2 regions of the Acidovorax bellezanensis genome follow, and region 1 is predicted to be linked to the other one. Evidence: predicted binding sites of a transcription regulator. Region 1 holds the regulator's gene; the other holds the start of a gene.

Region 1 (14,215 bases):
GCACAGCACGCCGTGGATCAGGATGACGGTGGGCTGCTCGGGGCGCAAGGCCTTGCCGCCGGTGTAGGCGTAAACGGCGTGGCCGTTGACTTCGATGTTCATAAGGACTCCTATGCCGCTTTTTCCGCCGCTTTCAGCGCGCGCTTGAGGTCGTCGATCAGATCGTCGGCGTCTTCCAGGCCGATAGACAGGCGTATCGTGCCCTGGCTGATGCCGGCGTTGGTCAGGGCGTCATCGTCCATGCGGAAGTGCGTGGTGCTGGCCGGGTGGATCACCAGCGAGCGGCAGTCGCCGACGTTGGCCAGGTGGCTGAACACCTTGAGCGTTTCGATGAACTTCTTGCCCTGGTTGCGGTTGCCCGCAATGTCGAAGCTGAACACCGAACCCGCGCCGCGCGGCAGCAGCTTCTGCGCCAGCGCGTAGCTGGGGTGGCTTTCGAGCATGGGATGGCCGACGCGGCTGACCATGGGGTGGCTGGCCAGAAACTCCACCACCTTGACGGTGTTGCGCATGTGGCGCTCCATGCGCAGCGGCAGCGTCTCTATGCCTTGCAGGATCAGCCAGGCGGTGTGCGGGCTCATGCAGGCGCCGAAGTCGCGCAGGCCTTCGCGGCGCGCGCGCAGCAGGAAGGCGCCCACGGTGCTCTCCTCGGTGAACACCATGTTGTGAAAGCCGTCGTAGGGTGCGCTGAGTTCGGGGAATTTGCCCGAGCGGTCCCAGTCGAAGCTGCCGCCGTCGACGACCACGCCGCCGATCACGGTGCCGTGGCCCGACAGAAACTTGGTCGCCGAGTGGTAGACGATGTCCGCGCCCAGGGACAGGGGCTTCATCAGCCAGGGCGAGGTCAATGTGGAGTCGACCAGCAGGGGTACGCCGGCCTCGTGCGCGATCTGCGACACGGTGGGAATGTCCAGCACGTCCAGGCCGGGGTTGCCCACGGTTTCGCCGAAGAACAGCTTGGTGTTGGGGCGCACGGCGGCTTTCCAGCCGTCGATGTCGCCAGGCTTGACGAAGGTGGTCTCTATGCCGAAGCGCGCCAGCGTGTAGTGCAGCAGGTTCTGGCTGCCGCCGTACAGCGCGGTGCTGGCCACGATGTGGCTGCCCGCGCCCATCAGCGTTGCCACCGACAGGTGCAGCGCCGCCTGGCCGCTGGCCACGGCAATCGCGCCGACGCCGCCTTCGAGCGCCGACACGCGCTGCTCGAGCACGGCATTCGTCGGGTTGCTGATGCGGCTGTAGACATGGCCGGGGCGTTCCAGATTGAACAGGGCCGCGGCGTGGTCGCTGGACTCGAAGACGAAGGAGGTGGTCAGATGGATGGGCACAGCGCGTGCGCCCGTAACGGGATCGGGCTGGGTGCCTGCGTGCAGGCTCAGCGTGTCGAAGCCGGGGTCAGAATAACCGGGCATCTTGTCTCCAGAGAATGTTCATGAGGTGCACGCCGGCCGGAATCCGGGTGGCTGCGGGCCGCTGCCGCAGCCGGGCAGGGTGCCTGGGCCAACAATTATGCATGGCGCTGCGCGAGCGACCTGTCGCCTGCGGCGCGGGCAGGGCCGCAAAAGCCGCAGGCGGGAAAATCATCGCGCGCACGACTTTGGGGACGCGGTTTTGTGGGCTATATTGATTACCAATTTGTGACCCCATTCCCAGCGGCAACAGCCGGAGACATCGCATGAAAGTTCGTGACATCCTTCGCGTCAAGGGCAATACCTTGTACGCCATTTCGCCCGATGAGCCCTTGAGCCGCGCCATAGAGACAATGTCTGAGAAAGACATTGGCTCGCTGGTGGTGATGGAGCATTCGGACGTGGTGGGTATGCTCACTTTCCGCGAAGTGATCCAGGCCCTGGTCAAGAGCGGCGCTGCCACCATGCAGGTGCGCTCGGCCATGGACGACGCGCCGCTGACCTGCACGCTGGAAACCGAGATGGACGAAGTGCGCCGCATGATGCTCGACCGCCACGCGCGCTATATGCCGGTGATGGACAAGCGCATGCTGATGGGCGTGATCAGCTTCTACGACGTGGCCAAGGCCGTGGTCGATAGCCAGAACTTCGAGAACAAGATGCTTAAGGCCTATATCCGCGACTGGCCCGAAGGCGAACGGCAGGGCTGACCCCCACGCTGGCCTGGCCAGCGCCGTAGCCGCGGCCTCTCCGCGAGGCCCCACCGGGGCGCCGAGCTACGCGCCCGTGGTCTTGGCGGATTGCGCGCGCAGCCAGTATTCGAGTTGCGCGGCCGATACGGGCCGGCAAAACAGATAGCCCTGCATCACGGCGCAGCCGTGGCGCTGCAGCCATTCGGACTGCTCGCGTGTTTCCACCCCTTCCGCGACCACCTTCATGCCCAGGCTGCGCGCGATGCTCAGCACCGAGCGGATCAGTGCCGTGGCCGCGGGGCTGCTTTCCAGATCGCGCACGAAGCTTTGGTCGAGCTTGAGTTCGCTGATGGGCAGACGGTGCAGGTGGCTCAGGCTGGAGTAGCCGGTGCCGAAGTCGTCGAGTGACAGCTGCAGGCCCATGACGTTGAGCTTGTGCAGGTTGGCGACGGCGGCGGCGCTTGCATCCATCATCACGCTTTCGGTGATTTCCAGTACCAGATCGTGTGGCTGCAGGCCGTGGCGCGTTAGCGCAGCCTGCACTTGTTCGGCCAGTTGCGGATCGTGGAAGTTGCGGGCCGACAGGTTGATGGCCAATTGCGGCACCGGCAGCCTGGCCTTGCGCCAGCGGGCCATTTGCGCGCAGGCAGCCTCCAGCAGCCAGCGCGTGAGGTCCTGGATCAGGCTGCTGTCTTCGGCCAGGGCAATGAAACGCGCGGGCGACACCGCACCCCAGACGGGGTGGTTCCAGCGGGCCAGCGCTTCCACGCCATGCAGCCGGCCTACGGCCTGGCTCAGCACCTGGGGCTGGTAGTGCAGGTGCAGATGCCGCTGCGCGATGGCCTCGCGCAAATCATGCTCCATGACCACGCGTTCATGGGCTTGCACGCTGAGTTCGGGGCTGAAGCGGCACCAGTGGGCGTTGGGCTGCTTCTTGGCCGCCTGCATGGCCTGGTCGGCATGGCGCAGCAGTGTGCGTATGTTGCTGCCATCCGCGGGATAGAGGGCAATGCCTATGCATGCCTGTGGCCGGTGCTGCATGCCCTGGTGGTCAAAAGGCTGGGCGATGCTGTCCAGCAGCCGCTGCGCTGTGGCAATGGCCTGCGTGGCCGTTTCGCCTGGCAGCATCAGCACGAATTCATCGCTGGACAGTCGTCCGACCAGATCCTGCGGGCGCAGCTGCTGGCGCAGCCGGCTGGCGATTTCGCACAGCAGGGCATCGCCTGCGGCATGGCCCTGGCTGTCGTTGACCAGCTTGAAGCGGTCCAGATCGACAAACAGCAGCGCGGCCTGTGGCTGCGTCGTCTGGCCCAAGGTCAGCAGCGCGCGCTGGGCGCAGTCGGTGAACAGCGTGCGGTTGGGCAAATGGGTCAGCGTGTCGTAATAAGCCAGCTGGTGGATGCGGTTCTGCGCGGTCTCGCGCTCCATGGCCAGCGTGCACAGTTGCAGGCAGACTTCGACCAGGCGCCGGTGCAGGCTGTTGGGGCCGACGGGTTCGCGGAAATAGAAAGCGAAGGTGCCGACCACTCGGCCTTCGCGGTTCTTGATCGGGCTGGACCAGCAGGCGCGGATGCCCATGGCCGTGAACCGCGGGTGGTAATCCTGCCAGAGCGGATCGCTGGCGATGTCGGTGACCACCACCGGCTCGCCCCGGTAGGCGGCCGTGCCGCAGGAACCGGCCTGGGGGCCTATGGCCTTGCCGTCAATGAGCATGGACAGCGCATGCGGCAGGCTGGGGGCCGACAGGGCGTGGAGTTGGCCGTTGGCATCCACGCGCAGCACCGAGGCGATCACGTCGGGCGCCATGCGCTCGACTTCCTGGCAGACCAGGGTCATCAGCTGTGGCAGCGGCACTTCATGCACCATGGCTTCCAGCACCCGGCTTTGCAGGGCTTCGTGCAGCTTGGTGAGCGTCAGGTCGGTGAAGGTCAGCACGGCGCAGCCTGGAGCGCGGGACTCGCCTGGCGCAGGCAAGGGGGCAGGGTGGATGTTGATGGCCAGCGATACCCAGATGGGATCGCCATTGCGGTGAAAGGCCAGTGCTTCGCCGGTGAAGCGGCCCTGGGATGCCAGTAACTCTTCGATATGCGACAGGGAGTCCTTGACCGACGGCATGTTCAGCAGCAAATCGCGCGGCCGCCGGCCGTGAGCTTCCTGCAACGTATAGCCAAACAGCCGCTGGAAGCCTGCGTTGACATAAACGATGCGGCGCTGCTCGTCGGTGATCACAATGGCGCAGTCGCTGACATCCAGGGCCTGGGCCATGCCGGGCAGGCTGGCAGGCAGGGCAGGATCTGGTGCGGTCTGTAGCAAGTTGCTAGCTGGATGCATGGGATGACTGCCTCATGGAGGGGCATGCCGGAGCGGCATGAGGAGACGACGAACAAAGGTTCAGCTTAAATCGTATCAATGTGCGTATCAAGTGCCAAGCACTTCAGAGACCGGCATAATCGCGCGCCATGAGCGGCAATACTTTCGGAACCCTATTCAGCGTCACCAATTTTGGTGAATCCCACGGCCCGGCCATTGGCTGCGTGATCGACGGCTGCCCTCCGGGCATGCCGTTGACCGAGGCAGACATACAGCACGACCTGGATCGCCGTCGCCCCGGCACCAGCCGCCATGTGACCCAGCGCAACGAGCCCGATGCGGTGGAAATCCTGTCTGGCGTGTACGAAGGCAAGACCACGGGCACGCCGATCGCTCTGCTGATTCGCAACACCGACCAGCGCAGCAAGGACTACGCCAACATCGTCGAAAGCTTTCGCCCGGGCCATGCCGACTACACCTACTGGCACAAGTACGGCATCCGCGACCCGCGCGGCGGCGGTCGCTCCTCGGCGCGCCTGACGGCGCCCACGGTGGCCGCGGGCGCCGTGGCCAAGCTGTGGCTCAAGGCCCAGTTCGGCACCGAGTTCCGTGCCTGCATGACGCAGCTCGGTGAGCTGGCCATTCCGTTCGAGGACTGGTCGCATGTGCGCCACAACCCCTTCTTTGCGCCCGTGGCCGATGTACAGGCCTACGAAGACTACATGGACGCACTGCGCAAGGCTGGTGATTCCTGCGGCGCGCGCATCCGCGTGCAGGCCAGCGGCATGCCCATCGGTCTGGGCCAGCCGCTGTATGACAAGCTCGATGCCGACATCGCCTACGCCATGATGGGCCTGAACGCCGTCAAGGGCGTGGAAATCGGCGCCGGCTTTGCCAGCGTGGCCCAGCGCGGCACGGTACATGGCGATTCGCTCACGCCTGAAGGCTTTGCCAGCAACCACGCGGGCGGCGTGCTCGGCGGCATCAGCACCGGCCAGGACCTGGAAGTGTCCATCGCCATCAAGCCGACCAGCTCCATCCTGAGCCCGCGCGAGTCCATCGACATCCACGGCCAGAGCACGCAAGTCATCACCAAGGGCCGCCACGACCCTTGCGTGGGCATCCGCGCCGCACCCATTGCCGAAGCCTTGCTGGCGCTGGTGGTGATGGACCACGCGCTGCGCCACCGCGCCCAATGCGGCGACGTGCACCAGGGCGTGCCGCCGATCCGCTCCTCGCTGCTCTGAGCTTCACCGCTCCGAAACGCCAAAAAGGCTGCCGATGGGGCAGCCTTTTTTTTGGGCGGCTGCAGGCGCCGCCAGGACAGGTTTCTGCCTCGGGGAGGAAAAGGGCGCGCAAACGGCACCTTCGCCGCTTGCGCTGGGAGCTGCGGCTCGGCTATGCTTTTTTTTCAGCACAACCCTAGGGAGCAGAAGATGCAACTCAATGCGGAAAATTTCGGACTACAGGCCTTGGAACGCATGCAGAAAGAGTGGGGCTGGATCGCGCTGCGCGGCTTGTGCGCCGTGATCTTCGGGCTGCTGGCCCTGGCGCTGCCCGGCATCACGCTGACCGTGCTGGTCATACTCTGGGGCTCTTATGCCCTGGTGGACGGCGTGCTGGCGGTGGTCGCAGGCGTGCGCATGCGCGAAGGCGGCAAACCGTTGTGGCCGCTGATCGTCGTCGGTCTGCTGGGCATCGCTGCCGGCGTTGTGACCTTTCTCTGGCCGGGCGTGACGGCGCTCACGCTGATCTTCATCATCGGCTTCTGGGCCATTGCCGTCGGCCTGTTCCAGATCATCGCCGCCGTGCGCCTGCGCAAGCAGATCGAGGGCGAATGGCTGCATGCGCTGTCCGGCTTGCTGTCCATCGTCTTCGGTCTTGCGGTCGTGCTGCGCCCGGGCGCTGGGGCGATTGCGTTTGCCTGGCTGATCGGCTGGTTCGCGATTTTTTTCGGCGTGATGCTGATCGCCATGGCGTTCAAGTTGCGCAGCCGCCGCGCCGCCTGAGGCAGGCCCAAAAAGGAATCCGCCATGTATGACCCCAGTCACTTCAGGCTCGACGACCAGGTCGCCGTGATTACCGGCGCGGGCGCGGGCATAGGCCGCGCGATTGCCGAAACCTTTGCCGCGGCCGGTGCGGCCGTGGTGGTCAGTGACCTGCGCCTGGAGGCGGCCACGGCCGTCGTGCAAGGCATCGTCGCCAAGGGCGGCCAGGCCACGGCCGTGGCCTGCGATGTGACCCGTGAGCAGGACCTGGAGCATTTGATCGCCCAGGCGACGCAGTGGTTCGGCAAACTGAGCATTCTGGTCAGCAATGCCGGCGGCGGCGGGCCCAAGCCATTCGACATGCCGATGGCGGATTTCCGGCGGGCGTTCGACCTGAACGTGTTTTCCATGTTCCGCCTGGCCCAGCTAGCTGCGCCGGAGATGGAGAAGGCGGGCGGCGGCAGCATGCTGGCCATCACTTCCATGGCGGGCGAGAACAAGAACCGGCGCATGGCGGCCTATGGCGCATCCAAGGCCGCCGCCAACCACCTGATCCGCAACATGGCGTTCGATGTCGGCCCCAAAGGCATCCGCGTCAACGGCATCGCTCCTGGCGCCACGCGCACCGAGGCGCTGGAGTCGGTGCTGAGCGACAGCATCCAGAAAGCCATGCTGCAGCACACGCCCATAGGCCGTCTGGGCGAGCCGCAGGACATGGCCAATGCGGCGCTGTTTCTGTGTTCTCCCGCGGCCAGCTGGATCAGCGGGCAGATCCTCACGGTCTCGGGCGGCGGCGTGCAGGAGCTCGATTGAGACTGGTGAAGCCCGGCAGGACGAAAAAAAAGCTGCCATGGGCAGCTTTTTTTGTGGGGCCGAACACGCAGTGGCTCTTCAGCTATTCGTCCTCACCTCGTCCATCACGCTCTTGAAGTCCTCGATGTCCTCAAAGCTGCGGTAGACGCTGGCAAAACGGATATAGGCCACCTTGTCGAGCTGCTTGAGTTCATGCATCACCAGCTCGCCAATGCGGCTGGAAGGCACTTCACGCAGCCCGAGGTTGCGCAGCTTTTCCTCGATGCGCTCGATGGCGGTATCGACCTGCTCGGTACTCACCGGCCGCTTGCGCAGCGCCAGCGAGAACGAGCCGTTCAGCTTGCCGCGCTCGTACTCGATGCGCCGACCATCTTTCTTGACGATGGCCGGAAAGCTCACTTCCGGCCGCTCGTAGGTCGTGAAGCGCTTGTCGCAACCGCCGCACTGGCGGCGCCGGCGGATGAAGCCGCCGTCTTCCGCCTCGCGGGTCTCCACCACCTGGGTGTCAGGGTGGCTGCAAAAAGGGCACTTCATGGCGTGGCGCGGGGCTGGGCGGTGAGCAAGGCGGCTACTTAGTCGCGGTAGACCGGGAAGCGGGCCGTCAGGGCCGCGACCTTGGCGCGCACGGCGGCCAGGTTGGCTTCGTCCGTCGGGTTGTCCAGCACGTCGGCCACGAGGTTGGCCGTCAGGCGGGCTTCTTCTTCCTTGAAACCACGGGTGGTCATGGCTGGTGTGCCCACGCGGATACCGCTGGTCACGAACGGCTTTTCCGGGTCGTTGGGGATGCTGTTCTTGTTGATGGTGATGTGGGCAGCACCCAGGGCGGCTTCAGCGGCCTTGCCGGTGATGCCCTTGGCACGCAGGTCGACCAACATCACGTGGCTTTCGGTGCGACCGGACACGATGCGCAGACCGCGTGCGATCAGCGTCTCGGCGACGACCTTGGCGTTCTTCACCACTTGTTCCTGGTAGGCCTTGAACTCGGGCGTCAGCGCTTCCTTGAAGGCCACGGCCTTGCCGGCGATGACATGCATCAGCGGGCCGCCTTGCAGGCCGGGGAAGATGGCCGAGTTGATGGCCTTCTCGTGCTCGGCCTTCATCAGGATCACGCCGCCGCGCGGGCCGCGCAGGCTCTTGTGAGTGGTGGTCGTGACCACGTCGGCGTGGGGCACGGGGTTGGGGTACACACCCGCGGCGATCAGGCCGGCGTAGTGGGCCATGTCCACCCACAGGATGGCGCCGATTTCCTTGGCGATCTTGGCGAAGCGTTCGAAGTCGATGCGCAGGGCGTAGGCCGAGGCACCGGCAATGATCAGCTTGGGCTTGTGTTCACGCGCCTTGGCTTCCAGGGCGTCGTAGTCGATCTCTTCCTTGGCATCGAGGCCGTAGGAGACGACGTTGAACCACTTGCCCGACATGTTCAGCGGCATGCCGTGGGTCAGGTGACCGCCTTCGGCCAGGCTCATGCCCAGAATGGTGTCGCCGGGCTTGAGGAAAGCCAGCAGCACGGCCTGGTTGGCTTGGGAGCCGGAATTGGGTTGCACGTTGGCGGCATCGGCACCGAACAGCTGCTTGACGCGGTCGATGGCGAGTTGCTCGACCACATCGACGTTTTCGCAGCCGCCGTAGTAGCGCTTGCCTGGATAGCCTTCGGCGTACTTGTTGGTGAGCTGGGAGCCTTGGGCTTCCATCACGGCGGGAGAACAGTAGTTCTCGCTGGCGATCAGCTCGATGTGGTCTTCCTGGCGCTTGTTTTCGGCCTGGATCGCAGCAAAGATTTCTGGGTCGGCTTTTTCAACAGTGATATTGCGGTGGTACATGGCAGTCCTATGAACTTGAAGTCCCTTGAGGCCAAGGGCTGCCCAGGCGAACGGCGGAACGCTTCAGGCTTTGCCTGGGCGGTACGCTCCCCAGTGGTTCACAGACGGCAAGCATCTGCTGGTTTCCACGTCAGCGGTGGCCCGGTTTTTCAACCTTCCTGGACCACGCCTATCGCCAGTTGCGTACCCTGCTAGTGTAGCTGAGCCGAATGGCCTACGCAGCCAAGAGGGCACGCGCGGGTTGGGGTCTGTGCCGCAGCCCATGCCACCGGCGAGCCCCAGCCGAGGGGGCAGTGGATCAAAGGTTGGTATTGAGCGCCACCTGTTCGGCGCTGGCGACAGGGGCCGCGGCGGTGGTCGCCGGGACGGTTTGCTTGGCCGTGAGCAGGGGCTGGCTTGGCGCGGCAGGTGTTGGGCGCAGGCCGGCGGCCTGGCGCAGGCGGTTGTGTTCGGCCAGCACCTTGGCGGCGTAGCCACCGTCGTTGGGCAGGTTGGCGGCGCCGACATAGTGGCGCAGACCGCCTTCGACCGAGCCCGCACGTGCGATGGCGTCCTTGAGCACCTTGACGCCTACGCGCAGATTGCTCACCGGGTCGAACGCGGCCAGCTTGCCGCCGAAATTCTCGTACTTGTCGGTGTGCACGCTGGTCATGACCTGCATCAGGCCCTGGGCGCCGACCGAACTCTGGGCAAAGGGGTTGAAGCTGGATTCGATGGCCATGATGGCCAGAATCAGGGTCGGGTCAATCTGGTTGCTCTTGCCCAGCGCATAGGCTTCGGAGACCAGTGCCGCCAGGGGCTCGGGCGCGACCCGGTATTTCTTGCTGAGCCAGAAAGCCACCGCGGCCTGCTCGTTGGGCAGCTCCTTGGGGTTGGTGGCCGTGGCACGCTCAATGGCGGTGGGCTCGGAAGGCATGTCGACCGCGGGGGCCATGGCGACCTGGCGCGCTTGCAGCCAGTCGCGCAGTTGGGCTTCGCCGGTGTGGCGCAGGTCGGGGCGGGCGAACAGCGTGATGGCGAGGAAGGCCACAGCCAGACCCAGCAGTGCGAAGCCGTTATGGGTGATGGCGAGAAAGCCGTCGGTCACGTCGGAGGCAAATGTACGCACTCCGGAAAATGCTTTTGCGGATGCAGAAGGCATATTGATTCCTTTCAAGAGGCATCACCCCGGTAGTGCAGGCCCGTGGAGGGCGCGGTGCGGGAGGGTGACCACCTAGATTGGCGCGCTGCAATCCCAGAAACGGGTGCTGGATATGGCCTGAGGAGAATGGCTTGACCAGCTAGCTGCAGCGAAGAGAGGGTCCGTTTTTTGGACGATGGCGGATTCTAGAAGTGCACCTAATGCCAAGTCAATACTATTAAAAATATCTGTTAGACATAAAAGGAATATTAAAACCTGTATAGACGCACAGTTTTTTGGCGTTTCGTCCTGCGCGAACGCCGCCGATCGATAGGTTTTTTTAAAGCTATCAATAGAGTCAATTCATTGCAAAAACTCATTGGATTGCTGCGCTGCGACTGGATTAACCTGCGGTTGACTGCCATGGCAGTTGACTGCTGGAAGAGCGCTGAAAGGCGGAACGGCACCTAGACCTGCCAGTTCCTGTCCATAGGCTGTCTCCAAGGCCTCCAGGGAGCAATCGATGCTTCCACGCAACCAGGACCATCCTCTCCAGGTTGCAATCCCCACGGCATAGGACTTGGAGCCTGCCGTAAAGCCCGGTCATCGGTTCTGCCGCTGACCGGGCTTTCTATTTGCGGCCCGGCGTTCCATTTGTAAATCTCTTACTTTTGCTCACCAAGCTTTTCTGGTGCAATGGCGCCTGCGCAGCAAATCAGCCTGCGCCAAGCAAAGGCTCTGGGCGTCCATGAAATTTCCGAACAAAAAACGGGTCTTGCGGCATGCCGCGGTGGCCTTGCTGGTCTTGTTGGCCCTGTGGCTGGTGGCCTGGCTGGCGGTGCCGGCGGTGCTCAAGAGCCAGATCCAGCGCCTGGGCGCGGAGAAACTCGGCCGCGAGGTGACGCTGGGCGCCGTGGACTTCAAGCCCTGGACGCTGGAGTTGTCCTTGCGTGATCTGCGTATCGCCGGCCTGCCTGGCGCCGAGCAGCCGCTGCTCACTATTGAGCATGTGTACCTGGATGCCGAGCTGCAGTCCCTGGTGCGCCTGGCCCCGGTGCTCAATGCCATCGAAGTGGACACACCGGTGCTGCATCTGGCGCAGACCAGTGCCGGTCACTACGACGTGGACGATATCCTGCAGCGCCTGGCCGAACAGGCCAAGCCCGAGGAGCCTTCGGCACCGCCGCGCTTTGCGCTCTACAACATTGCCGTCAAGGACGGCGCCGTGGATTTTCGCGACGCCACCGTGGAGCGTACGCACCAGCTGCGTGGGCTGGCGCTGAGCCTGCCTTTCCTGAGCAATCTTGCTTCCCAGCAAAAAGTGGTGGTGCAGCCGCACCTGGCGTTTGAGCTCAATGGCAGCGCTTTCGACTCGTCGGCGCACAGCACGCCTTTCCTGGAAACCCATGCCACCGACCTGCGGCTGGCGTTCAAGGGGCTGGATCTGGCGAACTATCTGGGCTATATACCCAAGTCGCTGCCGGTGCAGCTCGCCGCGGGCGTGCTGGACGCAGACCTCGAGATCAAATTCGAGCAGGCCGACCAGGCCCAGGTGCATGTGCGCGGGCAGGTGGCACTGAACCAGGCGCAGCTGCGCGATGGTGGCGGCCAGGAGTTGCTGCAATTCGAACGCCTGGCGGTGCAGCTGCGCGATGTCCAGCCGCTGCGCCAGCAGGTGCTGCTGGATTCCGTGGTGCTGACCCGGCCGCAGGTGTTCGCGCGCCGCGATGCCCAGGGTGCGATCAACTGGCTGGCCCTGGCGGGCGGCGGCAAGACGGCCGAAGCCCAGCCGGCGTCGGCCGCGCCGCCATGGCGGGTCGAGGTGGCGCAGGTGAAGCTGGAACAGGGCCGGGCCGAGTGGCGTGACCAATCCGCCGACGCTGGCACGCAGGGCGCGCACCTGCTGCTCGCGGATATAGGCTTGCAGGCCAGTGCCATCGCGCTGCCGCTCAAGCAGCCGCTGCACTTCGACGGGCGCATGACCCTGGCTTCGGCGTCTGCCGCCAAGGGCAGCGCAGCGCCTGGCGTGCTGGCTTTCAGCGGCCAGACCACGGCCGGCGAGGGCCAGGTTGGCGTACAGCTCGCCTCCGTGCCCCTGGCACTGGGCGCGCCCTATCTATCTACCCACTTCAAGCCCGGTGTACAGGGCCTGGTGACGGCCCAGCTCGGCCTGGCCTGGCATGGTGATGCCACGGTGATCAAGTTGGCGCGCCTGGCGCTCGACGGCCTGGCCGTACAGGACAGTGCCGCGCCTGCGCGCATCCGTCAGGTCTTGCTGGAAGACACGGATATCCATTTGCAGTCGCAGCAACTGCGCATTGGCAGCTTGACGCTGGATCAGCCCGTGCTCAGTGTGCAACGCAATGCCAAGGGCCATTGGATGCACGAGCCCTGGATGGTGACCTCGTCCCGGCCGGCTGCCCCTAAGGCTGGCCCGTCGCGTCCCTGGGGCGTGCTGCTCGACAACCTGGCCGTCGATGGTGGCCAGGTGAACTTTCTCGATGCCTTGCCGGTGCGTCCGGTGCAATTGCAGGCCAGCGATCTGAAGCTGCGCATCCGCGATTTCGCTCCCCTGGCGACCGCGGCCAAGGCGTCGGCGGTACAGCTGTCCACCCGCCTGGCCAGCGGCCGGCGCGCGCAGGCCGGCAGCCTGTCCTATGACGGCAGCCTGCGCCTGGCGCCGCTGGCGGCCCAGGGGGCGGTCAAGGCCAGGGACCTGCCCCTGCACGCTTTCGAGCCCTATGTGGCGGACCTGCTGAATGTGCGCGTGCTGCGCGCCGATGGCGGTTTCGCGGGACGCGTGCGCTATGAAGATGCACGCGGCGGCCCGCGCCTGTCGGTGCAGGGCGATGCGCAGCTCAACGACTTGCGCGTGCGGGCCGTGCGGGATGCGGCCGAAGCCGGGCAGGGCGTGAAGGCGGTGGCGGCTGCCACACCGGCCCTGCAGTCGCTGACGGGTGGGGAAGATCTGCTGCACTGGAAAGTACTGGCGCTGCGCGGCCTGGATCTGGCCATGGCGCCTGGCGCCGCCACGCAGCTGCGGGTGCATGACACCGCGCTCAGCGACTTCTATGCACGGGTGATCGTGCAAAGCAATGGCCGCATCAATTTGCAGGACCTGGTGAAGTCGCGCCAGGCGCAGGCCGAGGAGGCCGCGGACGCGGCGGCTACGGCCGCTCCCACGGGGGCCGCTCCCGCGGTGGCCGAAGTGGTGGCGCCGGTGCCCGCTCCCGGGCCGGCGGCCGTGGTGCATATCGGGCCCGTGGTGCTGACGGGCGGCACGGTGGCTTTTTCGGATTACTTCGTCAAGCCCAATTACTCGGCCGACCTCAGTGCGCTGGCCGGACGGCTCAGTGCCTTTTCCTCCGTGCCGGCAGCCGAGGGGCAGGCGCCGCAGATGGCCGATCTGGAGCTGCGCGGCCGCGCCCAGGGCACGGCCAATCTGGAAATCCTGGGTCAACTCAACCCGCTGGTCAAACCTCTGGCCCTGGACATCACGGCGCGCATGAGCGATCTGGAGCTGTCGCCGCTGTCGCCCTATTCCATCAAATATGCAGGCCACGGCATCGAGCGCGGCAAGCTGTCCATGGATGTGAACTACAAGGTGCAGCCCGACGGACAGCTCACGGCGAGCAACAAGCTGGTGCTCAACCAGCTGACCTTCGGCGAGTCGGTGGATGGCGCCCCCGCCAGCTTGCCGGTGAGGCTGGCCACGGCCCTGCTCGCCGACCGCAATGGCGTGATCGACCTGGACCTGCCGATCAGCGGCTCGCTCAATGACCCGCAGTTCCGCCTGGCGCCGGTGATTTTCAAGATCATCGGCAATCTCATCATGAAGGCGGTCACCGCGCCTTTCGCCTTGCTGTCCGGAGCGTTTGGCGGCGAGGCCGACAGCGGCGGGGCCGTGGTGTTCGCGCCGGGCAGCGCGCAGCTCGATGCCGCCGGCCGACAAAGCCTGGACAAGATCGCCAAGGCCTTGCAGGAACGCCCTGCGCTGCAGATGACCGTGGTCGGTGAAGCTTCGCTGGAAATCGAGCGTGCGGGCTGGAAGCAGGAGCAACTGCAG
Region 2 (14,215 bases), on a different contig from region 1:
GACCACTTCAAGCAGTACAACGACCGTTACGGCCACATCCAGGGCGACGAAGCCCTCAAGGCCGTGGCCCGCACGCTGCAAGCCCATGCCCGCAGGCCGGACGACCTGGCGGCGCGTTTCGGCGGTGAGGAATTTGCCTTGCTGGTGCCGGGCGACGAAGGGCTGCTGCAGCGCATGGAAGACTTTCGCCTGGCGGTGCTCGCGCAGGCCATAGAGCATGCCGACTCCTCCACGGGACCGGCCCTCACCGTGAGCTGCGGCCTGGTCGTGGCCCAGCATCTCGAACACCTGAACACCACCGACTTGCTGCAAAAAGCCGACTCGCTGCTCTACACCGCAAAATCCCAGGGTCGCAACCGCACCAGCGTGTGGCTGCAGAGCTGATTCCCCGCCCCTCGGCGGTCTATCATTGAACGATGGTTTCTTTTGCCTACATGCACTCTTCCACTTCGGTTCTGACCTGGTCCCTGGCCTTGGCCGCGGCCTGCGCCTATGCCATTCCCGCCGCCCGCATCGGTGAAACCGCCGCGCGCACCTCCCTGGGCATTGCCTGGGCGCTGCACGCCGCATTTCTTGCCTGGGGCCTGCTGGGTGAGGCCCCCCACTTCGGCTTTGCCTCGGCGCTGTCCATCACCGCCTGGCTGATGCTCACCGTCTACGGCGTCGAGCAGCAGCTGTTCCCGCAGCTGCGCACCCGCGCGCTGCTGGGACTGCTGGGTGCGGCCACCGTGGTACTCGCCGCCCTGTTCCCCGGCATGCCGCTGCAGGTCAACGCTTCGGCCTGGCTGCCGCTGCACCTGGCCCTGGGCATTGCCTCGTACGGACTGTTCGCCGCCGCCGTCGTGCATGCGGCCTTGATGAACCATGCCGAAAAACGCATCCGCCTCGCGGCCGACCAGGACAGCGGCATTCCCCTGCTCACGCTGGAGCGGCTCACGTTCCGCTTTGTTTCCGGAGGCTTCTGGCTGCTCACCGCGACCTTGCTGGCCGGCTGGCTGTTCGGCGAAACCCTGTACGGCCGCCACTGGCACTGGGACCACAAGGCCATTTTCTCGGTGCTGTCCTGGCTGACTTTCGCCACGCTGCTGATCGGGCGCGCGCGCTTTGGCTGGCGCGGCCGACATGCCGTGCACATGCTGTACGCTGGCGCCCTGTTGCTGTTGCTGGCCTATGCGGGCTCGCGCTTTGTGATGGAAGTACTGCTGGAACGTCTGGGATGAAATATCTTTTGGTTTTGCTGGTGATCGTGGTCGCCGTAGGTGTCTGGCGCAGCCGCCGCCGGGCGGAGAATCTGGACGCACAGCGTCCGGCCCGGAATGCGGGCAGCCGCTTGCAGCCGCCCCAGGACATGGTGGCCTGCGCCCATTGCGGACTGCACCTGCCGCGCAGCGATGCACTGGCACAGGGCGCCGACGCCCAGCTGCGCTATTACTGCAGCGCTCAGCACCGCGCCCAGGGCCCGGCCTGAGCGGCCATGTCCGCCAGCCGCCTGAGCGCCCCACCGCTGCCGGCCGAGCCGCAGGTCATGCGCCTGTGGCACGGCTTTCTCAACGGCCGCATCCTGGTCGCCAGCGTCCTGCTCATCTTTCAGGGACTGGGCACGGTCCAGAGTCATGCCAACCCATGGCTCTGGGCCATCTGCGCCATCTACCTGGGGCTCACGGTGCTCACGCGCATCGTCGGGCGCAACGCCCCGCCTCCGCCCCAGACCGGCCTGCACTGGCTGCCGCTGATCGGCGTCGACATCGCCGTGGTCTGCCTGCTGCAGCTGTGGCAGGCCGGCCCGCTGAACTACACACCACTGCTGGCCCTGCCCATTCTGATGGCCTCGGCACTGGGCACCTTGCTGCTGGCCTTCGCCACCACCGCCGGCGTCACCCTGCTGATGCTGGGCTGGACCACTTGGCAAAGCCTGTATGGCCCGTCTGATCTCACCCAGCAGTACTTCCAGACAGCGCTGACCTGCGCCGGCTATTTCCTGATGGCCTATCTGACCCATCAGCTGGCCCAGCGCCTGCAGCGTGAGCAGCAGCTGTCCCTGCAAAGCCGGCTGGCAGCCCATCTGCAGGAGCAGGTCAATCACCTCATCATCCACCACCTGAACGACGGCGTGCTGGCCATGGACCAGCAGGGCCTGGTGCACACCGCCAACCCCGCCGCCCTGCAGTTGCTGGGCTGTGCCCCGGGCCTGCCCTTGCCGTTCGCGCTGGCCGCGCATGCCGGCAACGCGCCGCTGTCGGCGCTGGTCGCCCAGACCTTTATCAACGGTGCGCCGCTGGCCGCGGACATGGACCTGGTGCATGCCGGCCAGAACCCGCTGGGCCTGCATGCGCGCACCTGGCTCACGCTCCCCTTGGCAGGCAACGCCCTGCAAGCGACCGAGCCCCTGCCCGCGCAATGGTGCGTGGTGTTTCTGCACGACCTGCGCGAAATGCAGGCCCGGCTGCGCACCGAAAAACTGGCCGCGATGGGCCGCATGTCGGCCGCCGTGGCGCATGAAATCCGCAATCCGCTGGCCGCCATCACCCAGGCCAACGCCCTGCTGGCCGAAGACCTGACCGATCCCGGCCAGCAACGCCTGAGCCAGATGGTCACGCACAACGCCCAGCGCCTGGCGCGCATTGCCGAAGAGGTGCTGGACATTGCCCGCGTGCAGCAGCAAATCCATGCGGCCGAAGCCAGCGCCCTGCCCCTGGACGCGCAAGTCGCGGCCGTCTGGGAAGAATGGCGCGCGCAGGCACCGGCCGGCGCCCAGGACACGGCTTGCCCGCGCCAGGCCCTGGTACAGCTCGAGGCCGCGACGGCACTGGTGGCCTTCGATGCCGAGCACCTGCGGCGCGTGCTGGTCAACCTGCTCGACAATGCCCAACGCTATCGCAGCAGCGCCGCCGACGGCCTGCAGCTGTTGACCGGCCACAACAGCGCCTCCCATCCGCTTGATCCCGCGCCCGCCCAGGGCGCCCAGGTCTGGCTGCAGGTGTGGAGCGATGGCGCGCCGCTCGAGGCTTCGGTGCAGCGCCACCTGTTCGAGCCTTTTTTCTCGTCGCAAAGCCGCTCCAGCGGTCTGGGCCTGTATATCTGCCGCGAACTGTGCGAGCGCTACGGCGCCCGCCTGGGCTACCAGCGCCTGGTGCGCAACACCGCGCGCGGCCCCGTCGAAGGCAATGCCTTCACCCTGGTGTTCTACCCCGCCGCCGCCCTGGGCACGCCCTCTTACAGCTTTGACACAATCGTGGTCTGATGCATCCACCCTCCATGCCTGACATTGCTGCTTCCATCCTGGTCGTCGATGACGAACCCGACCTGCGCACGCTCTACGAGCTGACCCTGCTGCGCGAGGGCTACCGTGTCGAGACCGCGGACAGCGTGCAGCAGGCGCGCGCGCGGCTGCAGGCCCAGCGCTTCGACGCCGTGCTCACCGACATGCGCCTGCCCGATGGTCTGGGGCTGGAATTGCTGCATGACCTGCGCGCGCAGCAGCGCCCCGAGCGCTGCGTGGTCATCACCGCCCACAGCTCGGCCGACAACGTGGTCGAAGCCTTGCGGGCCGGCGCCTTCGACTACCTGAGCAAGCCCGTGGACCTCAAGCAGTTTCGCGCCGTCGTGGCCTCGGCCGTGCACCGTGCGGCCGAAGGCGGCGGTGCGCCGCGCCGCGCGCGCAACGCCGGCCCCACGGCCGACATGGCCGACTCCGAGACCGCACTGGCGCAGCTGGTGGGCGAATCGCCGGCCATGCGCGCCGTCAAGCAGAACATCCTCAAGGTCGCAAAAGGCATGGCTCCGGTGCTGGTGCAGGGCGAGTCCGGCACCGGCAAGGAGCTGGTCGCGCGCGCGCTGCACGCCTGCAGCCACCGCGCCGACGGCCCCTGGGTGGCGGTGAACTGTGGCGCCATTCCCGACAACCTGCTGGAAGCCGAATTCTTCGGCGCCCGCAAAGGTTCGTACACCGGCGCCACCCAGGACCGCGGCGGCTACTTCCAGGCCGCGCGCGGCGGCACGCTGTTTCTGGACGAGATCGGCGACCTGCCGCTGGCCATGCAGGCCAAGCTGCTGCGCGCCATCCAGGAGCGGCGCGTGCGCCCTCTGGGCTCGACCCAGGAAGAGCCGGTGGACGTGCGCATCGTCAGCGCCAGCCACCGCGACCTGGCCGAAGAAGTGCCCGCCGGGCGCTTTCGCCAGGACCTGTATTACCGGCTCAACGTCATAGAAATCCATTTGCCGCCGCTGCGCGAACGCCGCGAAGACCTGCCGGCCCTGTGCGAGGTCCTGCTGGCGCGCATCGCGGCCGACACCGGCTGCGCCGTCCCCGTGCTGTCGCCCCAGGTGCTGGAGCAGCTGGCCCAGTTGCCGCTCACCGGCAATGTGCGCGAACTGGAAAACCAGCTGCACCGCGCGCTCACGCTCAGCGAAGGTCAGGTGCTGTCGCTCAAGGGCAGCCCCTCCGACGCCGGCGCGGCGTGCCTGGCTGCGGCGCCGGCCAGCCCCGACAACCCGGCCGCGCCCGCCCCCCTGCCCCACGACCTGCAAGCCTGGCTGGACCAGCAGGAGCGCGACATCCTGGTGCGCGCCCTGCACGAGCTGGGCTTCAACCGCACCGCCACGGCCGCACGGCTGGGCATCAGCCTGCGCCAGATCCGCTACCGCATCGCGCGCCTGAACATCACCGCACCCCATGACAGCGACCTTTCCGACAGCTCCGACACCTCCGACCCCGCCGCCGGCTGATTCCGCCACGCCCACCGACAGCGGCTGGGATGGCGGCTGGTACCGGGCCGCCCAGGCCCTGGCCTCGCCCAACTGCGGCCCCCGGCCCGAGGGCGCGCAGATCGACCTGGTGGTACTGCATTCCATCAGCCTGCCGCCGGGCGAATACGGCACAGGGGCCGTGCAGCAGCTGTTCACCAACCAGCTCGACTGGGACGCCCACCCTTATTACCAGGGCATACGCGGCCTGCAGGTCTCGGCGCATTTCTTCATCACCCGCGAAGGCCGGATCTGGCAGTTCGTCGACTGCGATCAACGCGCCTGGCATGCGGGCGCGTCCTGCTGGCGCGGGCGCGACAACTGCAACGACGACTCCATCGGCATAGAACTCGAAGGCCTCGAAGGCCTGAGCTTCGAATCGGCGCAATACGCGGCGCTGGCCCAGCTGTGCGCCGACCTCGCCGCCCACTACCCCATACGCCATGTGGCCGGCCACGAGCACATTGCCCCGGGCCGCAAGCTCGATCCCGGACCCGGCTTCGACTGGCCACGGCTGCGCGGCGCGCTGTCGGGCGCCGCGCTGGACTGGCCGCCGGGCACTTAAGCCGTTTTTCCGGCAACGTCAATCGGAGTCTGCGTGGGGTCCTGCTTTTTCACCACGCCGGCAAAAAAAATTTGCCGCGCTCGCAGACGCCGCGCTTCGCCGCGAGCCCGCGCGGACACTGGCACTGCCACCGCGCAGGCCCGTATCAGCGCCTCGAAAGGGCCCCGCATTCCTCCTCATCGCCAAGGGTTTCGAGCCAGTTTTGCCCATTCGGCCGAGCCTCCGCGCTACACTAGCACCCGAACCAAAGACACTACCTGTAGTGGTCGAAGCCATCCACAAACACTACATTTAGTGTTAAAAAGTTGTGCACAGCATGTGCACGGCTTGTGGACAAGCTACCTCCGTGCTGACGGCCCTCCACCGCTACAGCGCCATCACTTAAACGCCCAAGAGGAATCCATGCAAGAAGCGTTGAACCCCGTCTCCACTGCGTCCGCCGATGCAGCGACCGCCTCGGCTTCCGAGCAGTACCACGTCATGCGCCGCAACGGCGATGTCGTGGACTTCACGCCGCAAAAAATCTCCGTCGCCGTGACCAAGGCCTTCCTGGCCGTGCGCGGTGCCCAGGGTGCGGCCTCGTCCAGCGTGCGCGAAATGGTGGACGAGCTCACGCAAGGCGTGGTGCGCGCACTGGTGCGCTCGCGTCCAGGCGGCGGCACGTTCCACATCGAAGACATCCAGGACCAGGTCGAACTGGGCCTGATGCGCGGCGGCCACCATGAAGTCGCCCGTGCCTACGTGCTGTACCGCGAGCGCCGCAACCAGGAGCGCGCCGAGCAGAAGAAGGCCAGCCAGCCCGCTGCCGCTGCCGCGCCCGTGCTGCATGTCACCGACAACGGCCAGCGCGTGCCGCTGGACCAGGCTCGCCTGCTGACGCTGATCGAAGCCGCCTGCAAGGGCCTGAACGCCGACATCCAGCCCGATCCCATCGTGCAGGAAACCCAGCGCAACCTGTACGACGGCATGCCGATCGACGAAGTGTTCAAGGCCGCCATCCTGGCCGCGCGCACGCTGATCGAAAAAGACCCCGACTACACCTACGCCACCGCGCGTCTGCTGCTGCACACCATCGTGCGTGAAGTCATGGGCCGCGATGTCGCGCCCGCCGACATGGGCCAGGCCTATGTCGACTACTTCCCCGGCTTTGTGCAAAACGGTGTCGACAACGAACTGCTCAACCCCGAGCTGCTCAACTACGACCTGCCCCGCCTGGCCCAAGCCCTCAAGGCCGAACGCGACCAGCAGTTCGACTACCTGGGTCTGCAGACGCTGTATGACCGCTACTTCCAGCACGTCCACAAGAAGCGCATCGAGCTGCCCCAGTCCTTCTTCATGCGCGTGGCCATGGGCCTGGCGCTGGGCGAAACCGACCGCAATGCGCGCGCCATCGAGTTCTACGAGCTGCTGAGCTCCTTCGACTTCATGAGCAGCACGCCCACGCTGTTCAACAGCGGCACGCTGCGTTCGCAGCTGTCGAGCTGCTACCTGACCACGGTCCCTGACCACCTCGAAGGCATCTACGACGCCATCAAGGAAAACGCGCTGCTGTCCAAGTTTGCCGGCGGCCTGGGCAACGACTGGACCCGCGTGCGCGCACTGGGTTCGCGCATCAAGGGCACGAACGGCGAATCGCAAGGCGTCGTGCCTTTCCTCAAGGTCGTCAACGACACGGCCGTGGCCGTGAACCAGGGCGGCAAGCGCAAGGGCGCTGTCTGCACCTACCTGGAAAGCTGGCACCTGGACATCGAAGAGTTCCTGGAACTGCGCAAGAACACCGGCGACGACCGCCGCCGCACGCACGACATGAACACGGCCAACTGGATTCCCGACCTGTTCATGCGCCGCGTGATCGAAAAGGGTTCCTGGACCCTGTTCTCGCCCGCCGACGTGCCCGATCTGCACGACCTGTACGGCATCGAATTCGAGAAGGCCTACACGGCCTACGAAGCCAAGGCCGCCAGCGGTGAAATCCGCCTGCACAAGACCCTGCCCGCCACCGACATGTGGCGCAAGATGCTGTCCATGCTGTTCGAGACCGGCCACCCATGGATCACCTTCAAGGATCCGTGCAACATCCGCTCGCCCCAGCAGCATGTAGGCGTGGTGCACTCGTCCAACCTGTGCACCGAAATCACGCTCAACACCAGCGACACCGAGACGGCTGTCTGCAACCTGGGTTCCGTGAACCTGGTGCGCCACATCAAGAACGGCAAGCTCGACCACGACAAGCTGCGCAAGACCATCACCACGGCCATGCGCATGCTCGACAACGTGATCGACATCAACTACTACGCGGTGCAAAAGGCCAAGGACTCGAACCTGCGCCATCGCCCCGTGGGCCTGGGCCTGATGGGCTTCCAGGACGCGCTGTACGAAATGCGCATGCCCTACGCCTCGATGCAGGCCGTGGAGTTCGCCGACCAGTCGATGGAAGCCATCTGCTACTACGCTTACTGGGCTTCGACCGAGCTGTCCAAGGAACGCGGCAGCTACTCGACCTTCAAGGGCTCGCTGTGGGACCAGGGCATCCTGCCGCTGGACACGCTGAACCTGCTGGAAAAGGCACGTGGCGGCTACGTCGAAGTCGACCGCTCCATGCGCCTGGACTGGGACGGCCTGCGCAACAAGATCGCGGCCGACGGCATGCGCAACTCCAATTGCGTGGCCATCGCCCCCACGGCAACCATCTCCAACATCGTTGGCGTGGACGCCTCGATCGAGCCTTCGTTCGGCAACCTGTCGGTCAAGTCCAATCTGTCGGGTGAATTCACCATCATCAACAACTACCTGGTGCGTGACCTCAAGCGCCTGGGTCTGTGGGATGACGTGATGGTCATGGACCTGAAGCATTTCGACGGCTCGCTGCGCCCCATCGACCGCGTGCCCCAGGAAATCAAGGACCAGTACGCCACGGCGTTCGAAGTCTCGCCCGAATGGCTGGTCGAAGCCGCCTCGCGCCGCCAGAAGTGGATCGACCAGGCCCAGAGCCTGAACATCTACATGGCCGGTGCATCGGGCAAGAAGCTCGACGACACCTACAAGCTGGCCTGGCTGCGCGGTCTCAAGACCACCTACTACCTGCGCACCAGCAGCGCCACCCAGGCCGAGAAGTCGACGGTGCAACGCAGCACGCACAACGCCGTGTCCTCGGCCGCTCCGGCTGCGCCCAGCGCGCTGGAAAAGGCAGCCGCTGCCGCCCTGGCCATGTCGCCTGCGACGGACGTCAAGTTCTGCGCGATCGACGACCCAGGTTGCGAGGCCTGCCAGTAAGCAGCTGAGCTCCGCCCTGTCCGGCCTCCAGCCGGGCAGGGTCGCAGAAACGGTGAGGCGCGGGCCATTCACCTTTCTGCAAAAATATATGTTCTCGGGAAGCCTGCCTCAGGCTGCGCTGTCCCCAGGGCCTTGGGCCTGCAACGTTGCACCGGCTGCGGTGGTGCGAATCGCATCGCAAATGTCTTGCCTGCCACGCCCCTCCGCCACGGCCACCCGGCCCCATCGCCGTGCCGACAACGCCCACTGCACGCCATCTACAGGAATACACCATGCTGACCTTTGACGACGACAACACTTCCTCCAACACGCCAGCCGACGCCGCCCCGGCACCTGGCGCCTTCAAGCGCGTGAATGCCGCCGACAAGCGCATCATCAACGCCAAGACCGACGTCAACCAGCTGGTGCCGTTCAAGTACAAGTGGGCCTGGGAAAAGTACCTGGCCACCTGTGCCAACCACTGGATGCCGCAGGAAGTGAACATGACGCGCGACATCGCGTTGTGGAAAGACCCGAACGGCCTGACCGAAGACGAGCGCCGCATCGTCAAGCGCAACCTGGGCTTCTTCGTCACGGCCGACTCGCTGGCCGCGAACAACATCGTGCTCGGCACCTACCGCCACATCACGGCGCCCGAATGCCGCCAGTTCCTGCTGCGCCAGGCCTTCGAGGAAGCCATCCACACCCACGCCTACCAGTACATCGTCGAATCGCTGGGCCTGGACGAAGGCGAGATCTTCAACGCCTACAACGAAGTCAAGTCGATCCGCGACAAGGACGAGTTCCTGATCCCCTACATCGAGGCGATCATGGACCCCAACTTCCACACCGGCACGCCCGAAAACGACCAGACGCTGCTCAAGTCGCTGATCGTTTTCGCCTGCCTGATGGAAGGCCTGTTCTTCTACGTCGGCTTCACGCAGATCCTGGCCCTGGGCCGGCAAAACAAGATGACCGGTGCCGCCGAGCAGTACCAGTACATCCTGCGCGACGAGTCCATGCACTGCAACTTCGGCATTGACCTGATCAATCAGCTCAAGCTGGAAAACCCCCACCTCTGGACCAGCGAGTTCAAGGAAGAGATCAAGGCCCTGTTCGCCAAGGCCGTCGAACTCGAATACGCCTATGCCGAAGACACCATGCCGCGCGGCGTGCTGGGCATGAACGCATCGATGTTCAAGGGCTACCTGCGCTACATCGCCAATCGCCGGGCCACGCAAATTGGTCTGGAAGAGCTGTTCCCCGGCGAAGAAAATCCGTTCCCATGGATGAGCGAAATGATCGATTTGAAGAAGGAACGTAACTTCTTTGAGACACGCGTCATCGAGTATCAGTCCGGAGGCGCACTTTCCTGGGATTAATCGCTTGCCAGCAGGCACAATGGCACACATAAACCGCCCTTTGCACACCACCTTGATTTCAGGTGCTGCGCGGGGCGATTCCGTGTTCATTGCGATGCGTCACTCCACATCGCTATGAATCGCTTCCTGCCCATGTGCAGTCGAAGTGTTTTGTAAAAATCGACTAAGGAGAAGATGATGGCAACTGCGAAAAAAACGGCCGACAAAAAGGCCTCGACTGCAACCCCGGCAGAGTCCGTGAAAAAAGCGGCTACTCCCGCCACCAAGGCGGCGGCCAAGGCCCCGACCGTGACCAAGGCTGCGGCACCCAAGAAAGCTGCTGCGCCCAAGGCCGCAGCAACGCCCGCACCTGCCACCAAGAAGCCCGTGAGCGCCAAGCCCGCCGCTGCGGCAAAGAAAGCCGCAGCCCCCAAGGCTGCAGCTGCCGCCAAGCCAGCTGCAACCTCTACCAAAGCCGCGGTGACCAAGAAGTCCACGGTTTCGGCCAAGGCTGCCGCTCCTGCCAAGAAGGCTGCTGCGCCTAAGACTGCCGCTCCCGCCAAGAAGGCTGCTGCGCCTAAGGCTGCCGCTCCCGCCAAGAAGGCTACTGCGCCTAAGGCTGCCGCTCCCGCCAAGAAGGCTGCTGCTCCTGCCAAGGCTGCCGCACCTGCGAAGAAGGCTGCTGCTCCGGCAAAGGCTGCTGCTCCTGCCAAGGCTGCCGCACCTGCGAAGAAGGCTGCTGCTCCTGCCAAGGCTGCCGCACCTGCGAAGAAGGCTGCTGCTCCTGCCAAGGCTGCCGCACCCGCCAAGAAGGCTGCTGCTCCTGCCAAGGCTGCCGCACCTGCGAAGAAGGCTGCTGCTCCCGCCAAGGCTGCCGCACCTGCCAAGAAGGCTGCTGCTCCCGCAAAGGCCGCCGCACCTGCGAAGAAGGCTGCTGCTCCGGCAAAGGCTGCCGCACCTGCGAAGAAGGCTGCAGCTCCTGCAAAGGCCGCCTCTGCCAAGGCTGCTGCACCCGCCAAGAAGGCTGCTGCTCCCGTGAAGGCTGCTGCACCTGCGAAGAAGGCTGCTGCTCCTGCCAAGGCCGCCGCACCTGCCAAGAAGGCTGCTGCACCTGCCAAGGCTGCCGCTCCGGCAAAGGCCGCACCTGCCAAGAAGGCTGCTGCACCCGCAAAGAAAGCTGCCGCGAAGAAGGCTGCCAAGGCCCCTGCTGCTCCGGCCACCGCCGCTGCACCCATTGCACAAACTGCACTGAACCCGCAAGCCGCCTGGCCCTTCCCCACAGGCACCAAGCCCTGAGGCATGAGCCCCCCAGCAAAAAGCCCGGAACCGCAAGGTTTCGGGCTTTTTTTATGGGACGGGCGCGGCGCCCGGAATCACACCGGCCGGCCCCAGATGCGCCGCCACAGTGCCTGCAGGCCCTGCTTGACCGGCATGGTCATGGACTGCTTTTGCACGCGATACAGCCCCGAGGCCAGCTCGGCCGGACTGCCCAGCAGAAAGTGGAAGTTGTAGCTGCCTTCCTGCCCCATGCGCAGGTCGGTCAGGTACAGCGCATCGCCGTTCTGCTCCATGCGCACATAGCCCTGGGCAAAACGCGCCAGCTGCTGCACCGGCTGGTCGGGCTGCGGGTATTGCGCCTGCAACGCCAGCCCCCGGTCATGGCGACTCCAGGCCATGTCGCGGTCCGCATCCAGCAGCGAATAGAAGCCTTCCCAATAATGCGCGCCGTCCAGGGCTACCACGCGCCACAGCACGGTATTGAAAGGCGTGGCCGTCACCAGCAACTGCTCGGCAGCTATGTCCTGGGCGGCATTCCGCTGGGCGGCACTCCGCTGGGCCTTGAGCGAAGCCTGGGCCACATCGCTCACATGCTGCTGGGCCAGCGCGCTCCAGGCCAGGTACAGGCTGCTGAGCAGCAGGCCGATCTGGTTGGCGCGCAAGCCGGCAAAAAACTTGCGCCGCAGCGCCAGCAGCACGCCGACCAGCAGCGGCAAGGTATAGAGAGGATCGATGACAAACACGCTGCCCAGGCCGTAGGCCTGGGTGGAGAAAGGCCGCAGCAGCTGCGTGCCGTACACCGTGAACCAGTCGAGTATCGGGTGCGTGAGCAGGACCAGCGCCATGGCCAGCCACCAGCGCATCCATTGGCGGCTTTCACCGTGCAGCCTGGCAATGCCCCAACCCAGGCCCACGGAAAATACCAGCAGGTACAAGAGGGAGTGGCTGTTGCCGCGGTGGTTGACCATGTTGGCCAGGGCATTGCCATAGTCGATGAACACATCCAGGTCCGGCAATGTGCCCGCCACCGCGCCCCACAGGGCGGCTTTCCACACCGCGGTGCGGCGCCCCATGGTGGCAATGGCCACGGCCGAGCCCAGGGCGATTTGCGAAACGGAATCCATGGCAACCCTGGATGAGAATCAAAAAAAGGCCGCCTCTGCAAAGGCGGCTGGTGATCAATTCGGAGTGAAATCCAGGCGGTAGTTCTGCGGGCCCTTGCTCGCGATCTTCAGCGCGCCGACGCGGTTGCCCAGCTCGGCGCAGCGCACCAGCGACCAGCCTTTTTCCAGACCGAACAACAGCGCGCCGCGCCATGCATCGCCACAGCCCGTGGGGTCCACGACCTGCTTGGGTGCGACGGGGGCGACCAGCGTCTTGACGCCCTGCTCCCAGACTTCACAGCCCTCGGCACCCAGCGTCACGACCAGGCCCCGGACTTCCCGCGACAGCGCCGCCAGGTCCATGCCGGTGCGCTCGCTGAGCACCTTGGCTTCATAGTCGTTGACGGCAATCCAGCTGGCCTGGGCGATGAAAGTCTTGAGCTCCTCGCCATTGAACATCGGCAGGCCCTGGCCTGGATCGAAGACAAAAGGAATGCCCGCGGCGCTGAACTGGGCAGCATGTTCGATCATGGCCTGGCGTCCGTCGGGAGCGACGATGCCCACCGCTGCCGGCGTCTCGGCCGTGATCTGCAGCAGGTGCGCATGCGACATCGCGCCGGGGTGGAAAGCCGTGATCTGGTTGTTGTCGAGGTCCGTCATGATCATCGCCTGCGCGGTGTAGATCTCGGTGCTCTCGCCCACATGGCGGGTCGAGATGTCGCATTCGCGCAGGTGCTCCAGGTAGCTGCCGCCATCGCTGCCCAGCATGCCCATGGGCAGGGGCTCGCCGCCCAGCAGCTTCAAGCTGTAGGCGATGTTGCCCGCGCAGCCGCCGAAATCACGGCGCAGCGTAGGCACGAGGAACGAGACATTGAGAATGTGCAGTTGATCGGGCAGGATCTGGTCGGCAAACCGGCCCTCGAAAGTCATGATGGTGTCGAACGCGAACGATCCGCAAATGATGGCAGCCATGGGAGTGGGTTTCCAGAAATCAGGGGTAGAAGACAAGGGCGCGATAGCCCGCAATACGTGCATCGGTTTCGGTGACGGCCACCGGAATGCTCACGCTCCATTCGGCCTGGGCCTCCAGCGTGGACGGAGCGGAAAGCTGCGCCGGCAGCAAGACCCGCCGCAACACGGGCCGGTCCTGCACATCGGTCAAGGTCAGCTCCACCGCCGGCATGGCCAGCGGCGTGCTGGCCTGGTTCTCTATGGTCAGCGCCAGCAGGTAGCCGTCTGCGCGCGCCGTGCGCGTGAACGCGGAGCTGGCAATCACCATCTGCCCTATGTCCTGGCGGGCGGCCAGCGTGCAGCCCGCCACACCGCACAGGCTTTGCAGCGCCGGACGCAGGGACGGCTGCCAGGCGGCCAGCGCATTGCGTTCCTGCAGCGCGACCTGGGCAGCCAGGCCCAGCACCAGGACGCCGCTGCCCATGCCCAGCGCTGCGCGCACGCCCGTGCGCTGCCAGAAAGCTTTTCGCCGCGCGGCGCGCACAAAACCCGGCTCGACGGCGGGCTCCGCCAGGTCCAGAGGCTCGGGCTCGGGCTCGGGTTCTGCTTCGGGCTCGGGTTCTGCTTCGGGCTCGGGTTCTGCTTCGGGCTCGGGTTCTGCTTCGGGCTCGGGTTCTGCTTCGGGCTCGGGTTCTGCTTCGGGTTCGGGCTCAGCCTGGACTTCGGGCTCGGACACTGCCACGGATTCAGTTTCTGGCGCGGCCGCGGGCTGCGATGCATCGGATGCGCTATCCGCTGGCGGCAAAGCCTCATCCTCATCCTCAGCCGCCGCAGGCAATTCATAACCCGCAGCGGCGACCGGCGCGCCCTGCTCTACAGGCGCGGGCGGCTGTGCCGCCGCAGCCAGTGCGCTGGCAAACTCCGTATCGCTGTCGGGCGTGCGCCAGACCGCCGGTGGGACA

What was found. Region 1 encodes NrdR, which represses ribonucleotide reductase genes. Its sites were predicted from a motif close to CACNANATNTNGTG; they were not measured.
Region 2: N0K08_RS06505 (ribonucleoside-diphosphate reductase subunit alpha) is a predicted target of NrdR. The motif match lies at 5,592-5,605, and genes of this name have one in related genera.

The regions. Positions count from the first base shown of each region.
Region 1 is NZ_JAODYH010000001.1:183,399-197,613, reverse strand. It holds gene N0K08_RS00865 (alpha/beta fold hydrolase) at 1-102, opposite strand, end outside; gene N0K08_RS00860 (O-acetylhomoserine aminocarboxypropyltransferase) at 111-1,409, opposite strand; gene N0K08_RS00855 (CBS domain-containing protein) at 1,673-2,116, shown strand; gene N0K08_RS00850 (sensor domain-containing protein) at 2,183-4,429, opposite strand; gene aroC (chorismate synthase) at 4,558-5,655, shown strand; gene N0K08_RS00840 (HdeD family acid-resistance protein) at 5,845-6,417, shown strand; gene hdhA (7-alpha-hydroxysteroid dehydrogenase) at 6,442-7,209, shown strand; gene nrdR (transcriptional regulator NrdR) at 7,288-7,743, opposite strand; gene glyA (serine hydroxymethyltransferase) at 7,782-9,029, opposite strand; ZMP/ZTP riboswitch at 9,063-9,222, opposite strand; gene N0K08_RS00820 (lytic transglycosylase domain-containing protein) at 9,328-10,170, opposite strand; gene N0K08_RS00815 (DUF748 domain-containing protein) at 10,898-14,215, shown strand, end outside.
Region 2 is NZ_JAODYH010000003.1:630,926-645,140, forward strand. It holds gene N0K08_RS06475 (GGDEF domain-containing response regulator) at 1-384, shown strand, start outside; gene N0K08_RS06480 (cytochrome C assembly family protein) at 417-1,220, shown strand; gene N0K08_RS06485 (PP0621 family protein) at 1,217-1,468, shown strand; gene N0K08_RS06490 (ATP-binding protein) at 1,475-3,241, shown strand; gene N0K08_RS06495 (sigma-54-dependent transcriptional regulator) at 3,256-4,725, shown strand; gene ampD (1,6-anhydro-N-acetylmuramyl-L-alanine amidase AmpD) at 4,673-5,308, shown strand; gene N0K08_RS06505 (ribonucleoside-diphosphate reductase subunit alpha) at 5,711-8,581, shown strand; gene N0K08_RS06510 (ribonucleotide-diphosphate reductase subunit beta) at 8,854-9,942, shown strand; gene N0K08_RS23345 (hypothetical protein) at 10,029-11,120, opposite strand; gene N0K08_RS06520 (metal-dependent hydrolase) at 11,295-12,323, opposite strand; gene N0K08_RS06525 (carbohydrate kinase family protein) at 12,378-13,274, opposite strand; gene N0K08_RS06530 (DUF3426 domain-containing protein) at 13,294-14,215, opposite strand, start outside.